3 regions of the Arthrobacter sp. TmtSoilC48 genome follow, and region 3 is predicted to be linked to each of the others. Evidence: riboswitches for the same ligand, from Rfam matches in the RefSeq annotation. Region 3 holds a riboswitch; each other region holds the start of a gene.

Region 1 (7,191 bases), 4.4 Mb from region 3:
AGGCCAATGCCCACCACGATTGCCGTCTTGAGCGCTTCCGGGACGGCCCTGAAAACGGCGGTGCGGAATCCGGTGAGTACCAGGATGAGCATGGTGACACCCGAAAGCACCACCAGCCCCATCATGTCCGGCCAGGTCAGTTCCGGGTGGGAGGCAACCGTCACGGCGACGAATGCGTTCACTCCCAGGCCCGTTGCCACCGCGAAGGGGTGCTTCGCCCAGGCGCCCATGAGGATCGTGAGGATGCCCGCAACGAAGGCAGTGGTTGCCGCTACGGCCGTGAAGCCGAGCGATGCTCCCCTCGAGTCTGCCCCGGAGAGGATCAGCGGGTTCAGGACCACGATGTAGCTCATGGCGAAGAAGGTCGCGAAGCCGCCGCGGATTTCCCGCGAGTATGTGGACCCGCGCTCGGAGATCTTGAAGTAGCGGTCGATTGCAGAACCTTGTTTAAGCATGAAGGTCTCCGGGGATCGGGGGAGTTTGCTCTCAAATCCTATGCCCGCCAATGTGGGGTGCTGGAACGATTCGCCTAGTCTGTAAGGAAGCCAACACTAGGAGAAACCGCCCCATGCGTACCATCCGCCCGCTTCTGGCCGCCGTCGTAGCCGCTCTTGCTTTCGCTTGCGCGTTGCTGCTTGGAGCTGCTCCGGCCTCCGCGCACGACGTCGCCGAATCAACAACCCCGGCCAACGGTGCCAGGGTGGCTGAAGTGCCGGCGTCGGTATCCATCACGTTCAACAACCAGCCACTGGCCATCGGTTCCGGCGTGACCGTCACCGCCGGGGGCGAAAACTGGGCAGATGGCGCAGTGGAAATCATCGACAACAGGGCTGTCCAGAAGCTGCGTCAGGGCGCTCCAGCCGGCGAATACACCGTGGTGTGGCGCGTGGTCAGTTCAGACTCCCACCCGATCGAGGGAACCTTCAAGTTCACAGTTTCCGGGACAAGCACGACGACGGCGAGCGGCTCGGCAGGTGCCTCCGCCCCGGCTTCGGCGGCTGTTCCGACGGCGGGCACAGCGGCCCCCGGTACGGAAAATACTGAGCCGGCTCCGGCAGCTTCCCAGCCCTTCCCCTGGAGCATCGTTGGCCTCGCTGTGGTGGCGATCGGTCTCGTGATCTTCCTCGCTGTTACAGCCCGGAAGAAGCTAGCGGCCCCCAACGACCCGGATGGCGAAAATTCCCCGGAATAGCGGGGTTTTCTACATACTTGCGAAGATCTCGAAACGGTTACTGCGACACGCCAAAAACGAACTGCTCGTTACGTAAATGTGACTTTGCGGTGATCTTCCCGTAGGGTTGTACCTGTGCCTGTTCCACGTAACGGGCATTCCGGTCTGATTGCCTAGCTCTGCCGCAGTCCGGAATCCGTTCGCAGACAAACCTACGGCAGAGACGGGGAACCCATTTTGGCCCGCTTTCAGAGCGCGCCTTGGGGTGAAGTCACGAAGCTTCCGCTGCACAGCGGGGGATAGTGGCCGGGTGACTCCCATCCGAATCCGACAGCTAACCTCGCAGGCATCGGGAGAGGCTCTTTCATGTCTTCACGCATTCTTCGCGGCCGTCGTAAGGCGGACAGCGTACGTCCTAATCCGTTCATCTCCATCTCCAAGGCTGTTGCCAGCAACGCCTCCGGCGCAGGTCGCCAAGCCGCTGTCATCGCAGCAGCTTCAGGCCTGGTCCTCACGGGCTCCATCGCTGCCCACGCAGCAGAGACCCCTGTTCAGCGCGACTCCAGCCCCGCTACTGTCGCCGAGACCGTTACCGAGGGTCCCACCAAGGTTGTTACGGCCGCATCGACGGCCACCATCAACTTCGAGCGCCCCGCGGTTGCTTCCGTAGCGGCTCCCGTCATTGAAAAGCCGGCTCCTGTTGCTCCGGCTCCGGCGGCCAAGAAGGCGCCCGCAGCGGCTACCGTCCAGGCCGCTGCAACTACTACGGCTACCGCCCCAGTGGCATCCGCGCCTGCTGCAGCTCCGGCTGTTGGTGGCATCAACGCTGCCATGGTCGCCTCGGCTTACGCCCAGATCGGCATCATGCAGGATTGCACCGCGATGGTGGAACGGGCCCTCGGCTCTGCCGGCATCCCGGTTGGCGACCTCGCACCCATGCAGTTCCTGAACTACGGCAAGGTTGTCAGCGACCCCCAGCCCGGTGACATGATCGTCCAGTCCGGCCACGTAGCCATCTACATCGGCAACGGCCAGGCCATCAGCGGTGGCATCAACGGCAACCAGACGGGCATCCACCCGATCAGCTGGCTCACCGCAACCGGCCCCATCACGTACGTACGCGCTGGCGCCTAAGCTTCACGCTCCAACTCAAAGGCCGGTGCTTTCGAGGACAAATGTCTTCGGAGGCGCCGGCCTTTTGGGTTAATTTTTGTTCTTTTTAGGAACATGCTTTGGTTGGCTCGATCGTTTCAAGGCCAGGGTTCTCCGCCAGGTTTCTACGCGCAGGGTTCCAGGTAAAGGCTCCAGGCCAGGTTCTAGGCGAGGGCGATGCCCGGCCCGGCGGGGAGGGCCACCTTGGATGAGATCGCTTGCCCCACTGCCTTGGCTTGCCGTAGTACTTCCTTGGGCGTGGGTGTAATAAGTTCCCCAACGCCCACCAAGTGCATCCCGACTGCACGCATGGCTGCCACGAAGTTCTGGCCTATGGCGATTCCCAGATCGGCAAGCATTCGGCGCAGCTGGCTCTGGGCGCAGCGCGTCACCACGATGTGGTCTGCCAGGAGAACCCCGCTGGCTGTATGCACGGCCCATTGACGTGGGGTGGATTCGAGGGGGCCATAGACGCTCATCCCAGCCCTCAGGCTGCCCGTGGTCAGGCTTGCAACGGGTCCGTATCCAAGCTGCAACGACGAGTCGCCGCCCAGGAAGTCCAGCCGAACAGCGCGTGTGGTGGTGCGGACATCCAAGTGATGGCTGGCGGCGTAATTGCGCAAATGGCGCAGGATCTCGTTGCGCTCCTGCATTGCCGCGGGATCTGCTGCGTCGCAGCGCTGGAGCATTCCCGTGTGGACCGCTGGTCCGGTGGTCGATAAAGAACCAAAGCCATCCAGCACGATGGAACCGACGCCGTAGCGGCTGAGCTCGCTGGCAACAGCCAGGCCGGAGAGGCCGGTGCCGATCACCACGGTGGTAGTCCGTTCCGTGACGGAATCAGGAGTGAGTGACACTGCTTGGGTTCCTCCTTGACGTGTGTGCCTTTCGGCAGCGCGCTGGATCGCGTCCGAGTTCCCCAAGCGGCCGCAAATAAATGGCCGGGTTGTGTCCTGGGACACCTTTGCCGGCCATTCGGTGACTCGAACACTACCGAACTTTTTCTGCCATGGATAGCCTCGGCGACAGCGTGTTTTGGATGTTCATCCGCAGCGCAACCCGGCGCGTGGTGAGCGTGCCGGAAACCGAGCCCGGACCGTTATCCACATAGCCCAAAGTCGCCTTGATTCGGCATTGCCAACCGAGAATAGTGGGCATTGGAAGGAGAACCCCGAGGGTTTCTTCGGCCCCGGCTATTGGTTGCGCGCCAGCAAAGGATCACCGGTATGGAGAACCTCTGGCAGAATGGCCGGAACATCAAGCAGTAGGTGGAGAGGCGGGCCCCATGGACCAGCACGGCAGACACATTGAAGAACCACTGGACGGCGGGGACCAGGCTGTGGCGCCTGGTGGAATCGTCGTCGGAGTGGACGGTTCCGAGCATGGTCAATGCGCCCTTGTATGGGCTGCGCGTGAGGCGGAACGGCGCCAACTTCCCCTGCATATAGTCACGGCTTATTCGGTGCCCATCTTCGCAGCGTCCGGCCTCGACGGCGGATACGCCACCGTGGACGATTCCGTGATCCGCGAGGGCGCGGAAGCAATCGTCAAGCAAGCCATGGATAAGGTCTCAAGCTACAACATTGACGTCGATGCGTCAGTGGAGAATGGGGATGCCGCGGGAGTCCTCCTTGACCTCTCTGCGAACGCTGCACTCCTCGTGTTTGGCAGCCGTGGCCGTGGTGGCTTTGTCGGGCGTCTCCTGGGCTCGGTCAGCAGCGCCTTGCCGGCCCACGCAAAATGCCCCACCGTAACGGTCCCGCTGTATTGCGCCGATCGTTTGGGCGAGAACACCGAGGACAAGCACATCAAGGCTGAGCACGCCAAGGCCGGGCCGCGAACGGTGGAAAACGTCGTCGCCGTGGGTGTGGACGGTTCGGAGCAGGCCCGCGTCGCCGTTCTCGAGGCAGCCGAACAAGCCCAGCGGATGGGGGCCAAACTCCGCGTCATCTGCGCAGTCCCGCAGTACAGCGGCTCCTTGGCCTGGGTGCCGGCACCGTTGGATCGCGATGCCCTGTTCGCGGATATCAAAGTCCAATTGGATGCAGGCGTCGCCTGGCTCCGCAGCCACTTCCCGCAGCTGCCCGTGGAAACGGACCTTAGGGACGGCTCACCAGTGGACGTGTTGGTTGAGGCCAGCCGGGGAGTGGAGTTGGTTGTCCTGGGTACGCGGGGCCGGGGTGGTTTTGCAGGCATGCTCCTTGGTTCCACCTCTGATGGCGTGCTCCATCACGCCAAGGGGCCGGTCCTCGTTGTTCCGGACCGCGAGGATCCGCGGCTGGCAGACCGGCCCAAATTCGGACCCATGCTCGGCGCGGCTTAGGGCCATGGCGCGAACCGTCCATGGATAACCAGCAGCCCGGGAAGCATAGGCAGGAAGACAGCGCGGGCCCGGATGTAAACGGGCAAGTCTTCATTCGGGATATTGCCGACATCCGGGCGGACATGCTCCCCGAGGTAGGCGGCAAGGCCGCCAATCTCGGCGAGCTGAATGCCGCCCGCCTTCCTGTGCCGCCGGGCTTTTGCCTTACAACGTCGGCCTACCGGTACGCCCTTTCCGCGATTGGAATGGAGGAGATCTTTGCACTTCTACAGGACGCCGGAGCTTCTGACCTTGACGAACTGAATAGGCTCGCCGCCCGGGCAAGATCCTTGGTGCTCGACGCCGGAGTTCCCACCGACGTCGCTGAGTCGGTACGGACGGCGTATCGGAGGTTGGGAGACGCAGCCCCCGTCGCAGTGAGGTCCTCAGCCACGGCCGAGGACTTGCCCTTCGCGAGTTTCGCCGGGCAGCAGGACACTTTCCTGAACGTAGTGGGAGCAGACGCAGTTCTGGACGCCGTAAGCCGCTGTTGGGCATCGCTCTGGACGGACCGGGCAGTGAGCTACCGGACAACCAACGGTATTGACCATGCCACGGTGACGCTGGCCGTCGTTGTCCAGGAGATGGTGGATTCCGCGACGGCCGGTGTGATGTTCACGGCCAACCCCGTGACAGGGCGGCGCCGTGAAGCTGTGATCGATGCCAGCCCTGGTCTGGGAGAAGCCGTAGTGTCAGGCGCCGTTAATCCCGATCAGTACGTAGTTGATATGCAGACCAACTCCATCCTGAAGCGGTCGCTGGGTGACCGGCAGGTAGAGATCAGATCGCTTGCCGGCGGTGGCACCGAACGAATTGAGCGGGCCGGTCAGGCCGCGGCAACCAAGAATCACGCCGTGCAGCCGTGCCTCAGCGATGACCAGATCCACGCGCTGGCCGAGTTGGGAAGGCGCGTCGAGGCCCACTATGGAGCCCCGCAGGATACAGAATGGGCGATCGATTCGTCCGGGAAACTCTGGCTCACGCAGGCAAGGCCCATTACTACCCTCTATCCGCTGACCTCGCGGGTGCCGGCGACTCCCGGTGAGCACGCGTTCCTGAACTTCAGCCTCGCCCAAGGACTCACCAGGCCTCTGACGCCCATGGGCCTGGCGGGTATCCGCCTGATAGCTTCCAGCGTTGCCCGCAGGGCGGCTTTCGATGTCCCCGATCCACGCTCGGGACCATCGCCCTATTATGAGGCCGGGCAGAGGATCTTCTTCGACTTCACATCCGTGCTGCGCAGCAAGGTGGGCCGGGCCATTGTGCCGCGCATCTTTGACATCATGGAGGCCCGTTCCGCGGCGGTGATTCGCGGCCTCTTCGATGACCCGCGGTTCGCCGTCACCATCAAAACTCCGATAAGACTCATCAGGCACGTTGCGCCTGTTGCTGCTAAATACCGTGTCCCTGAGTCGGTAGTCCGGGCTCTTTTCCGTCCCGACGCCGCAATGAAGCGCCAAGAGCAGCTTGAGGCAGAGCTCCATCAGGCCCTCCGGGTGCCGGAGGGCGTCACCGCCCACCAGCGAATTGCCCACGTGCAGCGAATCCTGGGGGAGGAAGTATTCGCAACGGTTCCCCAAGTGCTGCCCCTTCCCGTTCTGGGCTTTGCGATGCTTGGACTCGTCCGGAAGGTGTTGGGCGGGCAAGCCTCCTGGGACCAGCTCCAAACAGTCATCCGCGGGCTACCCAACAATGTCACCACCGAGATGGACCTTGCGCTGTGGCAGCTTGCCAAGGAGATCAGGGAAGATCCGGAGGCCTTGGCCTTCCTGAGTTACCCCACACTCGACGAACTCGTTCAGCAGTACAAGGACAGAGCACTACCAGCAGTTGCGCAATCCGGGCTTGAAGCTTTCCTCCGCACCTACGGGCACAGGGCTGTGGCTGAGATCGACCTCGGCATGCCCCGATGGTCGGACGACCCAACCCACATACTCGGCGTCGTGGTCAACTATCTGCGGCTCGAGCACACGGCGGACGCACCCGACCAGCAGTTCGGGAAAGCTGCCCGGGAGGCAGATGAACAGGTTGCCAGATTGGTTGCGCGGGCAAGGGCCAAGAGTCCTCTCCATGCCAAGCTGGTCCGTGCGGCGTTGGACCGTACCCGCAGGTTTGCCGGGATGAGGGAGCTGCCCAAATACAACCTCGTCCTCGGGTTGGCTTCGGCAAGGGAACAACTGTCGCTGGTCGGAGCAGAACTGGCGGAGGCAGGGCGGATTGAAAGCGCTGAGGATATCTTCTTCCTGGACCTCAACGAAGTAGAGACTGCCCTGGCTGGCAGCAAGCTCCACCAACTCGTGGCAGATCGCCGCGCAGAATACGCGCAGGAACTAAGGCGTCGGCATATTCCGCGGGTACTGCTCTCAGACGGGACAGAACCTGAAGCCACTGCCGCAGCTGGCAGAACCCCGGCTTCTCCCGGAGCGCTCTCCGGCAGTCCGGCGTCGGCGGGCGTCATCACAGCCCCGGCGAGGGTCATCCTGGACCCCGTTGGCGCTCATCTGGA
Region 2 (7,191 bases), 220 kb from region 3:
CAGAACTCCAGCAGGAGGGCAGTTTCGTGGACGCCGCACCGGATGGATTCTGCAAGTCGCCGCAGCTCACGCACGCCTACGCCGCCGCTCCGGAGGGTTGCCAATGGCTGCTCACGAACCGCGAACAGCACCTCGCTGGTGAGCCGTAGTGTCTCGGCGATGGCGCCCATCGCGGCGTTGCGTCGGAGGGCAGCACTCGTGTGGCCCAGTTCCGGAACCGGAGGGGTCAGGGTGAAGTCGTCAATGATCGCACCACCGCGCAGTGCTATGCCGACACTGTGCGGCAATTCGACGTGGCCGGCGTCCAATGGAACCAACAGGCCGCGGGCCAGCAGCCAGTCAACAGGCCCGACGTCGGCGCTTTCGTGGGTTACGGAGGCCCGGCGTTGAGCTTGGGGGACCGCGCCCATGGCCCAACTGCCGAACTTGTCCAGTAAGCCGACGGTCCTTTCGGGCGCAGTGGCCAGAATGGCGCGCACATTCTCTGCACTTGACGTCCAGCGTTGCAGGGACAAGGCTGCGTCCATTGGCGTGCTGGCGGGGTGGATGTCCAGGCCGCACTGATGGAGCTCGGCTACGAGCTGGACCACGCGTTGGGCGAAAGCCGGCTGCAACCTGACCAGCTCTGTGTAGCTTCGGCCCAGGCCGGCCGGATAGATGCCGATCACGTCCTTCAGGCTTCCAACTGGAAGGTAGAACCGTTGCCGGGAACTCGGTTGTGAGTTTGCTGCCGCAGGAGGATCGGCCCGGTGGATAAGCGCCAACTCCTGAAGCTTTGCGAGAATCGGTTCCAGTGCAGACAGCGTGGAACCAGCAATGACCTTCTTGAGCCCGGCAGCGGAAACACTGTGCCCGGTATCGGCATTCGTGCACAGATGAAGCGTTTCCAAAACCTGCATTTCGGGCTTCGTCAGCCGCTCCAACGCCCGTTGCACGCTGACCCGCGCACTTGCCCGGGCTGCCAAGGCAGCGAAGTCCGGGGCCATGGGAGAAATCAGGTCGGGTCGCGCGGCAAACAAGGCCCGCAGCGAATTGTCGCTGCGCGCTTCCAGTTCCTTGCTGAGCGCGCGAATGAGGGACATCAATCCAACGTTACCGCCACCGGGCCGCTCGTGCGTGGCCAGGGCAAAGCTGCCCCGGTTGATTTGCTATTGACGGTGCTTCATTCGCTACTGCCGGCGCCGTTGACGGATGGCGTCCAACACCAGGACCACTGCAAGCATGAAGGCAACCGGCAGCCCATAGAGGGCGGTGGACGTGATCCACACCGGCGCAACTCCACTGTTAAAGGCGATGGCCATGACCGCGCCCACTGCGGCCAAGGACAGGACGGCGATCATGGCGGCAACGATCATGAGGGGGCGGCGGTAACCCGGGGAAGTCATGCGCCTAACGCTAGCAGCAGGGCCACACGGACCAGGCCCATGGGCAAAGGCACCGCAAGCGTGAAGCAAAGGCGCCGCAAAGCGGCGGCAAAGCATGAATAGGTGGTCCGGCAGGATAACCTTGAAGTAACAGACCAACACGGACCGTGCTGTCTCCCTCGATCCCGCAAATCCCTGCGGATGCGGTGGCGGCACGACGTGTCTCCACAGCAAGAACGAAGAAGGTTGATTACGTGCCCACCGGCAAGGTCAAGTGGTATGACAAGGAAAAAGGCTTCGGATTCCTCGCGGCTGAGGACGGCCAGGAGGTATTCCTGCCCAAGACGTCACTGCCCGCAGGCGTAACCGAGCTCAAAGCCGGTACGCGTGTGGAATTTGGCGTGGCAGATGGCCGTCGCGGTGCCCAGGCATTGGGCCTTCGGGTCCTGGACAAGACGCCCTCCATCGCCAAGGCCAAGCGGATGAACGCCAAAGACCTGGCGCCGTTGGTGCAGGACCTCGTGACCGTGCTGGATAACCTGTCCGGTACTTTGTCTTCCGGCAAGTACCCCGAAGGCAACAAGGCCAAGGCCATCGGTATGGCTCTGCGCAAGGTTGCCGACGAGCTGGAAGCCTAGGAACCGCCATGACTTCGGAATCCGCACAGGACACACAGGCCGGAAGGGACGCACAGGCCAGCCCTGGGGCCGTCACTTCTGCCGCCGACGTCCCTGTCACCGGGGGGAATCCTGTCAACGGGCAAGCCCCTGAAAACAGCGACACCCCTGCGCGGAAGCCGGTCGCAGCGAAGCCGCGGGCAGGCATCCCGGTGTGGCGCACTGGCAAGCCGGATGCGTTCCTGGCCGCCGCCGTCGACGTCGCGCGGGAAGCGGTGGAGACTATCGCGAACCCGGGCGAGGTAGGTGCCCACGTAGGCGCAAAGTCCGAGGGCGACCGCGTGGTCACGCACTTGTTCGAGTCCAAGCTTGCCGGATACGGCGGGTGGCAGTGGTATGCCGTGATCACGCGCAATTCCCGGTCGAAGATCGTCACAGTCAGCGAGCTGGGGCTCCTGCCCTCCGAGGATTCCATCCTTGCCCCGGAATGGGTCCCGTGGGCAAAGCGTGTCCGCCCGGAAGACGAGACACCCTTGGTGGAGGAGACGGTGGAGGAAGTGTCCGAGGAAGCCGTGCAGGCCGAGGAAGACGCTGCCGCCGAAGCCGCCGATCCTGACGCGGTGGATAACGACGACGATGACGACGACGTCGCCCGCCTGGGCGATTAACGGCAGCGGCGCCGTCCGGGAAGAACCCTGACGACGCCGTTTCCTGCCTTGCGCGGAATTCCGCGACAGTTACTTCTTCAGTTTATTTCTTGAGTTCGCCCACGACGTAGTCGATGCTGGCGAGCAGGGCCGAGATGTCGTCCGGTTCGATAGCGACGAACGTGGCAATGCGAAGCTGGTTTCGTCCAAGCTTGCGGTACGGCTCGGTGTCCACGACGCCGTTGGCCCGCAGGATCTTGGCGATTGCCGCGGCGTCGATGGAGTCATCGAAGTCGATCGTGGCGATGACGTTGGAGCGGTCCTCAGCCTTCGCGACGAACGGTGTTGCGTACTCGGACGCCTCGGCCCAGGAGTAAATGCGGCTGGCAGAGTCTGCCGTGCGCTTGCTGGCGAAGTCCAGTCCACCATTGCTGTTGAGCCACTGCACCTGCGCATCCAAAGTCACCAGCGTGGACAGTGAAGGTGTGTTGTACGTCTGGTTCAGTTTGGAGTTGTCGATAGCGGTCTGCAGGTCCAGGAAGTCCGGAATCCAGCGGTCGCTGGCCTTGATCCGGGCCGCGCGCTCCAACGCTGCCGGGGAGAACAGGCCCAGCCACAGGCCACCGTCAGAGGCGAAGTTCTTCTGCGGGGCGAAGTAGTAGACATCCGATTCGGCGACGTCGACGTCCAGCCCGCCGGCGGCTGAAGTGGCGTCCACCAGGACGAGCGAACCGTCATCGGCGCCTTCGACGCGCTTTACAGGGGCTGCAACACCGGTTGAAGTCTCGTTCTGGGGCCAGGCATAGACGTCAACCCCGGCCTCCGCCTGGGAGACCGGCCGCGTGCCGGGCTCGGACGTGATGATGGAGGATGCATCCAGGAAGGGGGCTTTGTTGGTGGCCGCGGCAAACTTGGAACCGAATTCACCGAAGGAAAGGTGCTGGGCCTTTTTCTCAACGAGCCCAAAAGCTGCTACATCCCAGAAAGCAGTGGAACCGCCGACGCCGAGGACAACCTCGTAGCCCTCGGGTGCACGGAAGAACTGGCTGAGTCCTTCGCGGACCGAACCCACCAGGTTCTTGACCGGCGCCTGACGGTGGGACGTGCCAAGAATGGTGGTCGATGCGGCAGACAGGGCCTGGACCTGTTCCGGGCGGACCTTGGACGGTCCCGCGCCGAATCGTCCGTCCTTGGGCAGCAGGTCGGCGGGAATAGTGATGCTGTTGTCGCTCACGTGTGGCTCCAATGGGTATCGGTTAGAGAGGGGGAGGTGGGCAGGTGGCATCGGCTGCCCCTTCGACTCCCTCATTCTGCCTGACCGGACCCAGCGTCAGGAATCTGCGGGTGTCATAGTCCGCCACGTGGAATGCCGGATCACCACAGGCATTTCGACCCAGGGAAAAATTATCCAGAGTAATTCCAAATAAGCTAGGCTTGGATTGACGTTCCGGAGGTGTCGGTTGCACACCGTCCACCTTGGCTGGGACGCGGTACGGTGGAGATTACGCAAGAAATGCGTTCGAGGAGAGCTGAGCTGGATGACGGATCTGATCGATACCACTGAGATGTATCTTCGGACCATTTTGGAGCTTGAAGAAGAGAACATCGTGGCTCTTCGCGCACGCATCGCGGAGCGTCTGCGGCACTCGGGTCCCACGGTTTCCCAGACCATTGGACGCATGGAGCGTGACGGCCTGGTGATTGTGTCCAACGACCGCCACCTGGAGCTGACCGAAGTCGGGCGCAAGCGGGCCACCGAGGTCATGCGGAAGCACCGCCTTGCCGAGAGGCTCCTGGCGGACGTCATTGGTCTGGACTGGGCGTACGTTCATGACGAAGCATGTCGCTGGGAACACGTCATGAGCGAACGGGTGGAACGGCGGCTCTATGAGTTGTTGCAGCACCCCACAGAGTCACCATATGGCAACCCTATTCCGGGCTTGGAAGCCCTTGGCGGCCTCGCCAACCAGCCTCTTTCCCGCCTGGACGTGAACCTGCTGCATGCGATGGACGGGTACGCTGCCGATTCGCGTGTAGTGGTCAGCCGGCTTGCTGAACCCATCCAGGTTGAGCCCGAGCTCCTCACCCAGCTCGATGAAGGCGGAATTCGTCCTGGCGCAACCGTCTCCTTGGAACGGGTGGGGGAGTACATCTCCGTCCGCGTTCCGGGCATTGAAGGAGCACTGGAGCTGCCTCCCGAGGTCGCTGCGCACGTCTTCGTCGCCGTCAGCTGACTCTGACTTGCCCTGACCACGGGAGTGTCGGATCTCACTTTGTGGTGGTTGGCGCGCGTATGACCTGCGGCTTTCCGCGACTGATGATATGGAGCACCCGCAACACGGTCGTTTTGGAAAGATAACGAATTTATTACTGCGGGCTTTAATCACCTATAGTTATCTACTAGCGCCGATACCAAAGCGTTACCTGATCTGGAGCCGAGCTCTGCCAGCAGATCAGGTGTGTCATCAACTACTGGCAGAGGCGGGGGAACCACAAGCGGCTGCCTAAAGAAGCAGCCTTGGGGTGAAGTCCGCAGCAGAAGTGCCTACTAACGCAAGTCCTTCCGGGGATACCTGTGTGCCGTTTGCGCTTCGTGCGGACCGGGTCTTTGAACTCTCTGACCCGAATCCGACAGCTAACTTCGCAGGCTTTCCAGAGAGGAACAGAGTTTGACATCGCAGAACGTCAGGGGCCGTCGCCGTGCGTCCGGCCCCACTGCTGAGCTGCGGCCAGCCCGCGCCGCAATGGAGATCCGGCCACGCGACACCCCGCGTCAGGTGCGCCGCCGTAAGAGCCCGTTGCGCCAGGTAGCCGACTTCGCGTCAGCCAGTGGTGTAGGGCAGAAGGCCGGTGTCGCGCTTGCAGCCACCGGACTTGCCCTGACTGTAGGTCTGCCTGCCACAAGCCCCGTCATGGCCACGTCGGAATCGGGCCAGACCGAGGCGGCGCTCTCCGTGCCCGGTGGCAGCCAGCCCGAAGTTTCTGCAGCAGCCTCTGCCAAAATCGATTTCAGTCGTGCCGCAGTGGCCACCGCCGCTGACCCGGACGGCAAGCTCAAGCAGCTGTTGAGCGCCCAGTCAGCGGGGAGCATTCAGCGTGCTTCCTCACTTGGCACCTTGGGAAGTCCTCTGGACAAGCTGGTCACGGCATCGCCGTTTGGCTACCGCGTCAGCCCCCTTACCGGCGGCACCGGTGACTTCCACCGTGGCCAGGACTTCGTGGCCCAGTGCGGAACCGCCGTCCACGCCGCCGCTGCAGGCAAGGTCACGTTCGCCGGGTGGCATGAGTACGGCGGAGGCAATCGCGTTGTGATTGATCACGGCAACGGCCTTGAGACCACGTACAACCACCTGTCGTCCTTCAACGTCAAGGTGGGGCAGACTGTCAGCCGCGGCGATACCGTCGCGCTGAGTGGCACCACAGGAGCATCTACCGGCTGCCACCTCCACTTCGAGGTCCAGGTAAACGGCGAAGTCGTAGATCCCATGGGCTGGCTCTGAGCAATTTGATGGTTGTCTCTCGCATCCATGACACGCCCCGTGACCTGAATGTGACATTCACGAACATCTGTTGTACCGTCTAAAGCGCATCGGCTTTTTAGGGGGCCGGTGCACTTGAGTGGATTGCCTAGCTCTGCCACCACTCGAGGTCCGTTCGCAAAAATCGTCTGGCAGGGGCGGGGGAACCAATTTTGGTCTTCGAGTCAGAAGACCTTGGGGTTAAGTCGCAGAAGCTTCCTTGAAGCCGCGCGGCCGGATGACTCCCATCCGAATCCGACAGCTCACCTCGCAGGCATTGGGAGAGGCTACCTTCGTGTCATCACGCACTACCCCTGCGCGCCATCGCGCCGAATTGGTTCGCACGAACCCGTTGAACACCCTTTCCAAGGCTGTCTCAACCAATGCAGGCACCGTAGGCCGCCAAGCCGCCGTTCTGGCCGCAGCCTCGGGGCTCGTTCTCAGTGTTGGACTCCCGGCCCAGGCCGCTGACACCGACGTTTCGAAGTCGGAATCTTCCAGCACCCAGCAGTTGGTCGCCACCGCAGTTGTTACCGCGGAGCCCACCGCAACGGTTTCCTTCGAAAGCCCCGTTGTGGTCACCAAGGAAGCTCCCAAGGTTCAGCGGGCCTCCCAGCGCACGTCGACCGAAGACCAAGCGAACAGCACCCTCGGTGCCCTGTCCTCCAAGGCCAAGGATGCTGCTTCAAGCGCGGCAGCCTCCGGACTTGCAGCAATTGCCTACACCGGCATCGGCCACCCCTACGTTTGGGGCGGCACTTCCCCCAACGGCTGGGACTGCTCCGGATTTACCCAGTGGGTTTACGCCCAGGCCGGCATCAGCATCCCCCGCGTCAATGCCTGGACGATCATGACCCCCACCAGCACCCCTGCCCCTGGCGACCTCGTCGTTCAGAACGGCGGAGCCCACGTGGGCATCTACGTCGGCAACGGCATGATGATCAGCGCTTTGAACCCCAGCCAGGGCACGCTCCTGCACTCCGTGGCCTCCACCGGCACATCCTCGTTCTACACCCTCCGCTAGGAAATCCCATTCGGGGTAAGC
Region 3 (7,191 bases):
GAACGGCGACGGCGTAGGCGACTTGCAAGGCATCATCGGGAAACTTGATTATCTTCACATGCTAGGCGTTGACGTCCTCTGGCTATGTCCCGTCTATGTGTCCCCGCAGGATGACAACGGCTATGACATCAGTAACTACCAGGACATCGATCCCCTTTTCGGCTCCCTTCGGGATGTCGACGCACTGATTAATGGCCTGCATGACCGCGGTATGAAGCTCATCATGGACCTGGTGGTCAACCACACATCGGACGAACATCCTTGGTTCGTGGAATCTCGTTCCAGCAGGGACAACCCCAAACGTGACTGGTATTGGTGGCGGTCATCCGAGGCTGCGCCACCAGCACGTCCGGGTGCGGAACCCAACAACTGGGGCTCAGCATTTTCCGGGTCGGCTTGGGAATTTGATGAATCTACGGATCAGTATTATCTACATGTTTTTTCGCGAAAACAGCCTGACCTCAATTGGGAAAATCCGAACGTTCGTGCTGCGATTCATCAAATGATGAATTGGTGGCTCGACCGCGGCGTGGACGGGTTCAGAATGGACGTCATCAATTTCATTTCGAAGGTGCCCACCTTGCCTGATGGAGTAACTGAACCGAACAAGCCCTACGCGGACGGAAGACCCTACTATGTCAACGGACCGAGGCTGCATGAATTTCTGCAGGAGTTCCATAGGAATGTCTTTGAACACCGTAACGACCAAATACTCACGGTTGGTGAGATGCCGGGAGTGACTGTGGAGGACGCGGTGAGGTTCACGGAGCACGGCGGCCCGGGGCTGAACATGATTTTCCAGTTCGACCACATGACCTTGGACATGACGCGCGGCAACAAATGGCTGCCCGGGGAGTTGCGGCTTGAAGAGCTGAAGGCGTGCTTGGGGCGTTGGCAGGAGGGGATGGCGGAGCGAGGCTGGAACAGCCTTTTTTGGGGTAACCATGACTCAGCTCGCGCCGTGTCCCGCTTTGGTGACGATAGCGAATACCGCGTCCAATCGGCCAAGATGCTCGCAGGGGTCCTGCACCTCCACCGGGGCACTCCCTACGTTTACCAGGGTGAGGAACTAGGTATGACCAATATGGTTTTTGACGCGATCAGCGAGCACAGGGACATTGAAGTCCTCAACTATCACCGGGAAGCTAGCGGGCACGGTGGGCAATCTGAGGCAGAAATCCTGAAGGCGGTGCGTCCTCTTAACCGCGACAATGCCCGCACACCGTTTCATTGGGATTCGACTCCCGGGGCTGGTTTCTCCAGTGGCACGCCATGGATAGCGGTGAATCCCAATTCCAGTTCCATCAACGCCGAGGCACAAATCGATGATCCGGAATCTGTATTCACGTTCTACAGGCAACTAATCGGGTTGCGCCACTCCGATATTGTGATCTCGCACGGCGACTTCAGGATGCTCTTGCCCTTCGACCGGAATGTCTATGCTTTCATGCGTTCCCTGGACGGAGTGGAGATGCTTGTCCTCGGCAACTTCTCAGATCGCGAAGTAGAAGTGGACATCGATGACGCTTCCTGGGCTTCTGCGGATCAGGTGCTTGGCAACTATGCCACTGAAGCATCGCTGATGATGCGCCCTTGGGAATTGAAAGTGTTCCGTCGCTTGCAGCCTCCTGTGGCTGCCATCTCGAATCAGCTATCCGTCCTTGACGAAACCGGGGGTCGACCAGAATGACGGGAGGTCGCTGATGTGTGGACCAGAACGCTCGCTCTGTGATCACCTGGCTCCGGCGTCAAAGAACCAGGCTTCGGCCTTGGTGCGGCGAAAACCGCCCCGCCTCCCGCCCGGGCGCATCAGTAGATCACTGCTGCGAACGGCGGAAAGCGGGGCGGCAATCGGGCCCTGCATGGTTTGAGCCCGCTGGGGTGGGCTCAAGCCCGCTTATTGAGTTGGCTTAGTACCAGTTGTTGGCCAAGTGGAAGGCAAGGGCCGCCGAGGGGGAACCGTAGCGTTCCTTGATGTAGTTCAGGCCCCACTTGATCTGGGTCTGGTAGTTGGTCAGCCAGTCATCGCCTGCGGTTGCCATCTTCGAAGCGGGCAATGATTGCACGATTCCGTAGGCACCACTGGAGGTGTTGGTCGCGGTGGTCCGCCAGTTGGATTCCTTCTCCCACAGTGTGTTCAGGGCAGTCATTTCGCCCGGACCCCAGCCGTAGTTGGCGAGGATGCTGGCGGCGTATGCCTTGGCAGCGGCGGGATCGTCCACGGCCTTGGGAGTGGCGGCTGCGGCTGCGGCTGCAGCAGCGGCGGCATCGGCAGCCTGCTTGGCGGCTGCATCAGCGGCAGCCTTTTCGGCGGCGGCCTGTGCGGCAGCTGCCTGGTCGGCGGCGGCTTTCTCGGCCGCAGCTTTTTCGGCGGCGGCTTGTGCCGCAGCTGCCTGGTCTGCAGCGGCCCTGTCTGCAGCGCCCTTCTTGGCAGCAGCATCCAAGGACGCCGAGATTTCAGCTGTTTTGTTGCTGGCCTGGGCGGTAGCCTGCGTCTCGGACGCCCGGCTCGTTTCGGGGAGATTGAATGCGGCGTTTGCGGCCTGGCCAAGCGATGCGACGCCCAATGCTGCGGCAACGACTCCTGCAACAACAGACATTCGTTGCCCGGTCTTGCCGCGGCGTGCAGCGTTCTTCAGAACGGTTTGCGACTTCGTCAGGGGAGCGTTGTGTTCGTCACGGTGACGCGCGGAAGGGCGCGTCTGATCGTTGAGTTCAGACATGTGTGATTACCTCTCAGCGCCTGCGGAGTTAGCTGTCGGGTTCGGATGAGGTCATCCGGCCGCGCGCGTGGCTGCGGCTTCACCCCAAGGGCAAGGAAAGTACTGTGCCCGGAGACTCTGGGTCCCCCGTCTCTGCCTCGAATGAGAACGGAACTCCGGGAAGTGGCAGAGCTCGGCGCATCCCGGGTGTGGGCCAGTTAGGGGCGACCCACCCTTTCGAAGGTACAGGAGGTTTCGGCTTAAGTCACATTTGGGTAACAGAGATCACGTTCACGGCGAGTCATGTTGCCCGATTCGTTATATGCGTTCGTTCAAAGCTGCGGGGAGTCGGAGAGTGAACTCCGTGCGTCCCGGCTGGGACGTTACTTCCACGCTGCCGCCATGCGCCTGGACGATGGATTCGACGATTGACAAGCCCAATCCGGAGGTCCCTTCCGACCCCGATCTCGCCGCGTCAGCCCGGGCAAAACGCGAGAAGATTCGCCCCTGGAAAGCAGTCGGAATACCAGGCCCGTTGTCCGTGACTGTGACCACCGCGCTACCGTCGGCGGAAAGCATGACGCCTGTGACCACCGTGGTACCTGGATCGGTGTGCTTGCGGGCGTTGGACAGCAGATTGGCCAGCACCTGATGCAGCTGGGTTGCGTCCCCGCGCACCGTAATGGGCTCGTCAGGGAGTTGGAGCTTCCAGATGTGGTCCGGTGCCATCACCTTTTCGTCGCTGACTGTCTCGATCACCAGCTGCGTCAGATCAACATCCGTGACCTTCAACGGCTGGCCTTCGTCCAGGCGCGCCAACAACAACAGGTCCTCCACAAGCGTGGTCATCCGTTCCGACTGGCTCTGGACCCGCGCCAGCGACTTCCTGCCGTCCTCCGTGAAGTTCTCCGTCATACGAAGCAGCTCGGTGTATCCACGGATGGCGGTCAGCGGTGTCCGAAGTTCGTGGGAGGCATCGGCAACGAACTGCCGGACCTTGGTTTCGCTCTCCTGACGGGCTTCCAGGGCCCTGGAAACGTTGTTGAGCATTTGGTTCAAAGCGTGGCCCACGCTGCCAACTTCAGTTCCAGGATGAGCGGCCGACGGCGGTACGCGCACCGCGAGTGCCACCTCACCGGCGTCGAGGGGAAGGCGCGATACTTTCGTTGCAACCTCCGAGAGTTGCTCCAGTGGCCGCATGGTCCGGCGGATGATGACGGTGCCGGCGAGGCCGATCAGCACCAGGCCGCCAAGTGAAACAAACACCATGGTCCATACCAGCGAGGCCTCGGCATTTTGCTTGTCAGCCAACGGCAGGCCTGTCGCAATCACATCGCCGTAGTTGGTCTCAACTGCCACCAGCCGATAGTCGCCGTTGGACAATGAACGGTCTACGGGCCGGTTGTCGCGGGGGAGCGAGAGCAGGACCTGCTTGTCTTCTGCCGAGAGTGCGACCCGGCGACCGTTTGCGTTGAGGAAGCCCGAGTTGATGACCGTGGAACCATCGATCCTCGCGTTAAGTGTCCCGGCGCCCTGGCCACGGGCCTCAAGGGGATCCGGCCGACCGCTGGAGGGAAAGTTCGACGGCGGTCTGCCGAAGTCATTCGCGCGGCCTGACGCCTGCTCCAACTGCTTGTCGAGCTGTTTGTTGAAGTACATGTCCATGGAGGCGTAACTAACCACTCCAACTGCACCGCAAATCGCCACCAGCAATGCCATCGCCACCAGGACCAACCGCGTGCGCAGATGCCAGGTGGAGGGATTGAGCCAGTTCCGCTGGGTCTTACGGGCTACTCCGGAAGAGGTGGACAAGATTCAGTCCGCAGGCTTGATGACGTAGCCAGCGCCACGGATGGTGTGGATCATTGGCGGGTGGTTGGCTTCGATTTTCTTGCGCAGGTAGGAAATGTACAGTTCCACGATGTTGGCCTGCCCGCCGAAGTCATAGTCCCAGACGCGGTCAAGGATCTGTGCCTTGCTGACCACCCGCTTGGGGTTCTCCATGAGATAACGAAGAAGCTCAAACTGCGTTGCCGTGAGCTGGATGTCCTCGCCGGCGCGCGAAACCTCCCGTGTGTCCACGTTGAGGGTGAGATCACCCACCACCAGTTCCGCTGTATCCATGGCCGCAACGCCCGAGCGTTGTACGAGACGGTGCAGGCGCAGGAGAACCTCCTCCATGCTGAAGGGCTTGGTGACGTAGTCGTCCCCGCCGGCGGCCAGGCCAACGATGCGGTCCTGGACAGCGTCCTTGGCCGTGAGGAACAGTGCGGGCACTTCCGGCGCGAAGGCGCGGATCCGGTTGAGGACCTCGACGCCGTCGAATCCTGGAAGCATCACGTCCAGCACCAGCACGTCGGGGCGGAAGTCCTTGGCAAGCTTCACAGCTTCCGGTCCGTCGGCTGCCACCGCTACGGACCAGCCTGCCATGCGGAGGCCCATGCTCATGAGCTCAGCGAGACTCGGTTCGTCGTCCACCACCAAGGCTCGGATGGGGGAGCCGTCCGGGTGGGAAAGCTGGGGAAGGTTGTTCGTCATGGAGTGCGGGGATGCCATGTGACAACTCTCCATTCTGCTGGTTTGCCGAAGCTTTGCCGGTCCTGTGAGGATGCTGTGAGGTCAACACTAGCCACGTGGGAGTTCATTGGTAGGCGTTGCGGGAGTGCGGCAGTGAATACTCGCCTTCTACGGCTTGTAGCAGATTTTGAGGGAAAAATTCGAGCTTGGAGCAGGTTGCGATTGGACAGCAAGTGTTTCAGATCTTGAGATTCCGTCCTTTTGCCCCTCATGGGAATCAGGGAGGTCATCATGCACCATCTGCCGAAGAAAATTCATGATAAGCCGAATATTTCTCACCGAGACCGAATGAAATGACGTTCATTTTCCGCGACGGAAGAATTGTGATCTGCGGCACAATAGACCCTCTTGTCTCAAAATGTGGACGGTTTCACGCTTTGTTACTTGCGTGTTGCCATTGTTACGTTGCACACTTCCAATGTGAACAAGAACTCAACAGCACCTGCAGCCGCAGCAATCTGGTCCAGCACACCCGCTGGCGACGAGACCCGCTGTTGTCGAATGCAAGCCTAACTTTCCACCCCGAAGAAGTTTCAGGCATTCGCCCCCTAGCCCAGCGTTGGGCGCCCTTCCCCAAACTCATTGCGGGGACAACCAGCATTCGAAGCCGCGATGACGGCTATTCACTTTTGAGGTAATCACTCCATGTCAGTTGCATCCGGTTACGTCCACATCTCCGTCCGAAACGCCAACAAGGCCGCTTCCAACGCAGGCCTCCGCCCCGGCTTCGGCAACCGCCCCGGCTACGCCCCCGCCACCCAGGGCAACGGCCAGCAGGCTCCCGGCTACGTGCCCCAGGGCTACAACCCCAACTCCTACGGCCAGTTGCGGGCAGTTCCCACCAATGAGCCAGCACCCATGACGGCGCCTACTCCCGTCATTGCGCAGTCTGACCGCCTCCGTCCCGTTGCCAACGACAACGTGGCCCGCGGCTTCGTGCTCTACATGGGCATTGACGAAGAAACTGCAGCAGCGGCTGGAACCTCCATTGCCAAGCTCGCCCAGGAAATCCGGGCCTACGCCCAGTCCCTGGTCACCGGCGCTGAGAGCTACGCTGCAGTCGCCGTCGCACCCGCCGGGGCACCCGGCTCCGCGCTCGACGTCGTACGTTCCACCTTCGGTGACCCCACGGTCGCCGCCCGCCAGCGCACCGAGGCTTCACGCCCGGCACCGCAGCAGGAAGCCCGCCCCTCCGGCGTGTTGATCGACCTCGCCCGCCGCGAAGTCCACCTCGACGGTGAGTCGCTGAACCTGACGTTCAAGGAATTTGAACTCCTCAACTACCTCGTCGAAAACGGCACCCGCACGGTTGGCCGCGACGAACTGCTTGAGGGCCTGTGGCGCAACGCCGAAGAAGTGCCCAACGAGCGCACCATCGACGTCCACATCCGCCGCCTCCGCTCCAAGCTGGGCCGCCTCGCCAACACCGTACGCACCGTGCGTGGCCAGGGCTACCGCTTCTACGAGCACCCTGAGGTCATCGTCTGGGCCGCTCCGGAATACTCGATCTAGCCATTGCTTCCGCGAAAGCGCCTGTCCTGTAAAGGGCGGGCGCTTTCGCTTTCGCGGGACGATCTCTCGGCGCCTGCGCTCGTACCTCACGCAACAACGGCGCTTTCGGGATGCCCCGCTGCGCTGCAGCGCCCTCTCTTCGGTGGGCCGCTTTCGAACTTTCGGGGCCAGTGAGCATGTGCCTTCGCGGCGCTAAGGTTGTGGAATGAGTGACCATCACATCAGGCGCCTGGTGATCATGCGCCACGCCAAAGCGGATTGGCCCATGGGGGTCCCGGACCATGAACGTCCCCTCGAGGAACGCGGACACCGTGAAGCTCCGCTGGCTGGGCGATGGTTGCTCAAGCATGGGGTAGTTCCAGACTTCATTCTGTGCTCGTCTGCGCTGAGGACCCGCCAA

What was found. Region 3 has a riboswitch for cyclic di-AMP ahead of AC6I97_RS20445 (aggregation-promoting factor C-terminal-like domain-containing protein). Riboswitches for the same ligand answer to the same signal wherever they lie in the genome.
Region 1: it holds a riboswitch for cyclic di-AMP, as region 3 does, so the genes downstream of both, AC6I97_RS00275 (NlpC/P60 family protein) here and AC6I97_RS20445 (aggregation-promoting factor C-terminal-like domain-containing protein) in region 3, are expected to answer to the same signal.
Region 2: it holds a riboswitch for cyclic di-AMP, as region 3 does, so the genes downstream of both, AC6I97_RS19490 (M23 family metallopeptidase) here and AC6I97_RS20445 (aggregation-promoting factor C-terminal-like domain-containing protein) in region 3, are expected to answer to the same signal.

What each region holds. Positions count from the first base shown of each region.
Region 1 covers NZ_AP046049.1:42,751-49,941, reverse strand. The annotation lists gene AC6I97_RS00285 (NCS2 family permease) at 1-455, opposite strand, end outside; gene AC6I97_RS00280 (copper resistance CopC family protein) at 569-1,192, shown strand; cyclic di-AMP (ydaO/yuaA leader) riboswitch at 1,366-1,534, shown strand; gene AC6I97_RS00275 (NlpC/P60 family protein) at 1,538-2,305, shown strand; gene AC6I97_RS00270 (NAD(P)/FAD-dependent oxidoreductase) at 2,488-3,180, opposite strand; gene AC6I97_RS00265 (universal stress protein) at 3,609-4,646, shown strand; gene AC6I97_RS00260 (PEP/pyruvate-binding domain-containing protein) at 4,667-7,191, shown strand, end outside.
Region 2 covers NZ_AP046049.1:4,235,111-4,242,301, reverse strand. The annotation lists gene AC6I97_RS19520 (helicase-associated domain-containing protein) at 1-1,082, opposite strand, end outside; gene AC6I97_RS19515 (hypothetical protein) at 1,170-1,385, opposite strand; gene AC6I97_RS19510 (cold-shock protein) at 1,619-2,002, shown strand; gene AC6I97_RS19505 (DUF3027 domain-containing protein) at 2,011-2,649, shown strand; gene serC (phosphoserine transaminase) at 2,732-3,862, opposite strand; gene AC6I97_RS19495 (iron-dependent transcriptional repressor DtxR) at 4,167-4,862, shown strand; cyclic di-AMP (ydaO/yuaA leader) riboswitch at 5,062-5,291, shown strand; gene AC6I97_RS19490 (M23 family metallopeptidase) at 5,298-6,128, shown strand; cyclic di-AMP (ydaO/yuaA leader) riboswitch at 6,274-6,437, shown strand; gene AC6I97_RS19485 (C40 family peptidase) at 6,442-7,170, shown strand.
Region 3 covers NZ_AP046049.1:4,452,439-4,459,629, reverse strand. The annotation lists gene AC6I97_RS20450 (glycoside hydrolase family 13 protein) at 1-1,690, shown strand, start outside; gene AC6I97_RS20445 (aggregation-promoting factor C-terminal-like domain-containing protein) at 1,911-2,723, opposite strand; cyclic di-AMP (ydaO/yuaA leader) riboswitch at 2,729-2,886, opposite strand; gene AC6I97_RS20440 (sensor histidine kinase) at 3,021-4,514, opposite strand; gene AC6I97_RS20435 (response regulator transcription factor) at 4,518-5,258, opposite strand; gene AC6I97_RS20430 (winged helix-turn-helix domain-containing protein) at 5,925-6,791, shown strand; gene AC6I97_RS20425 (SixA phosphatase family protein) at 6,997-7,191, shown strand, end outside.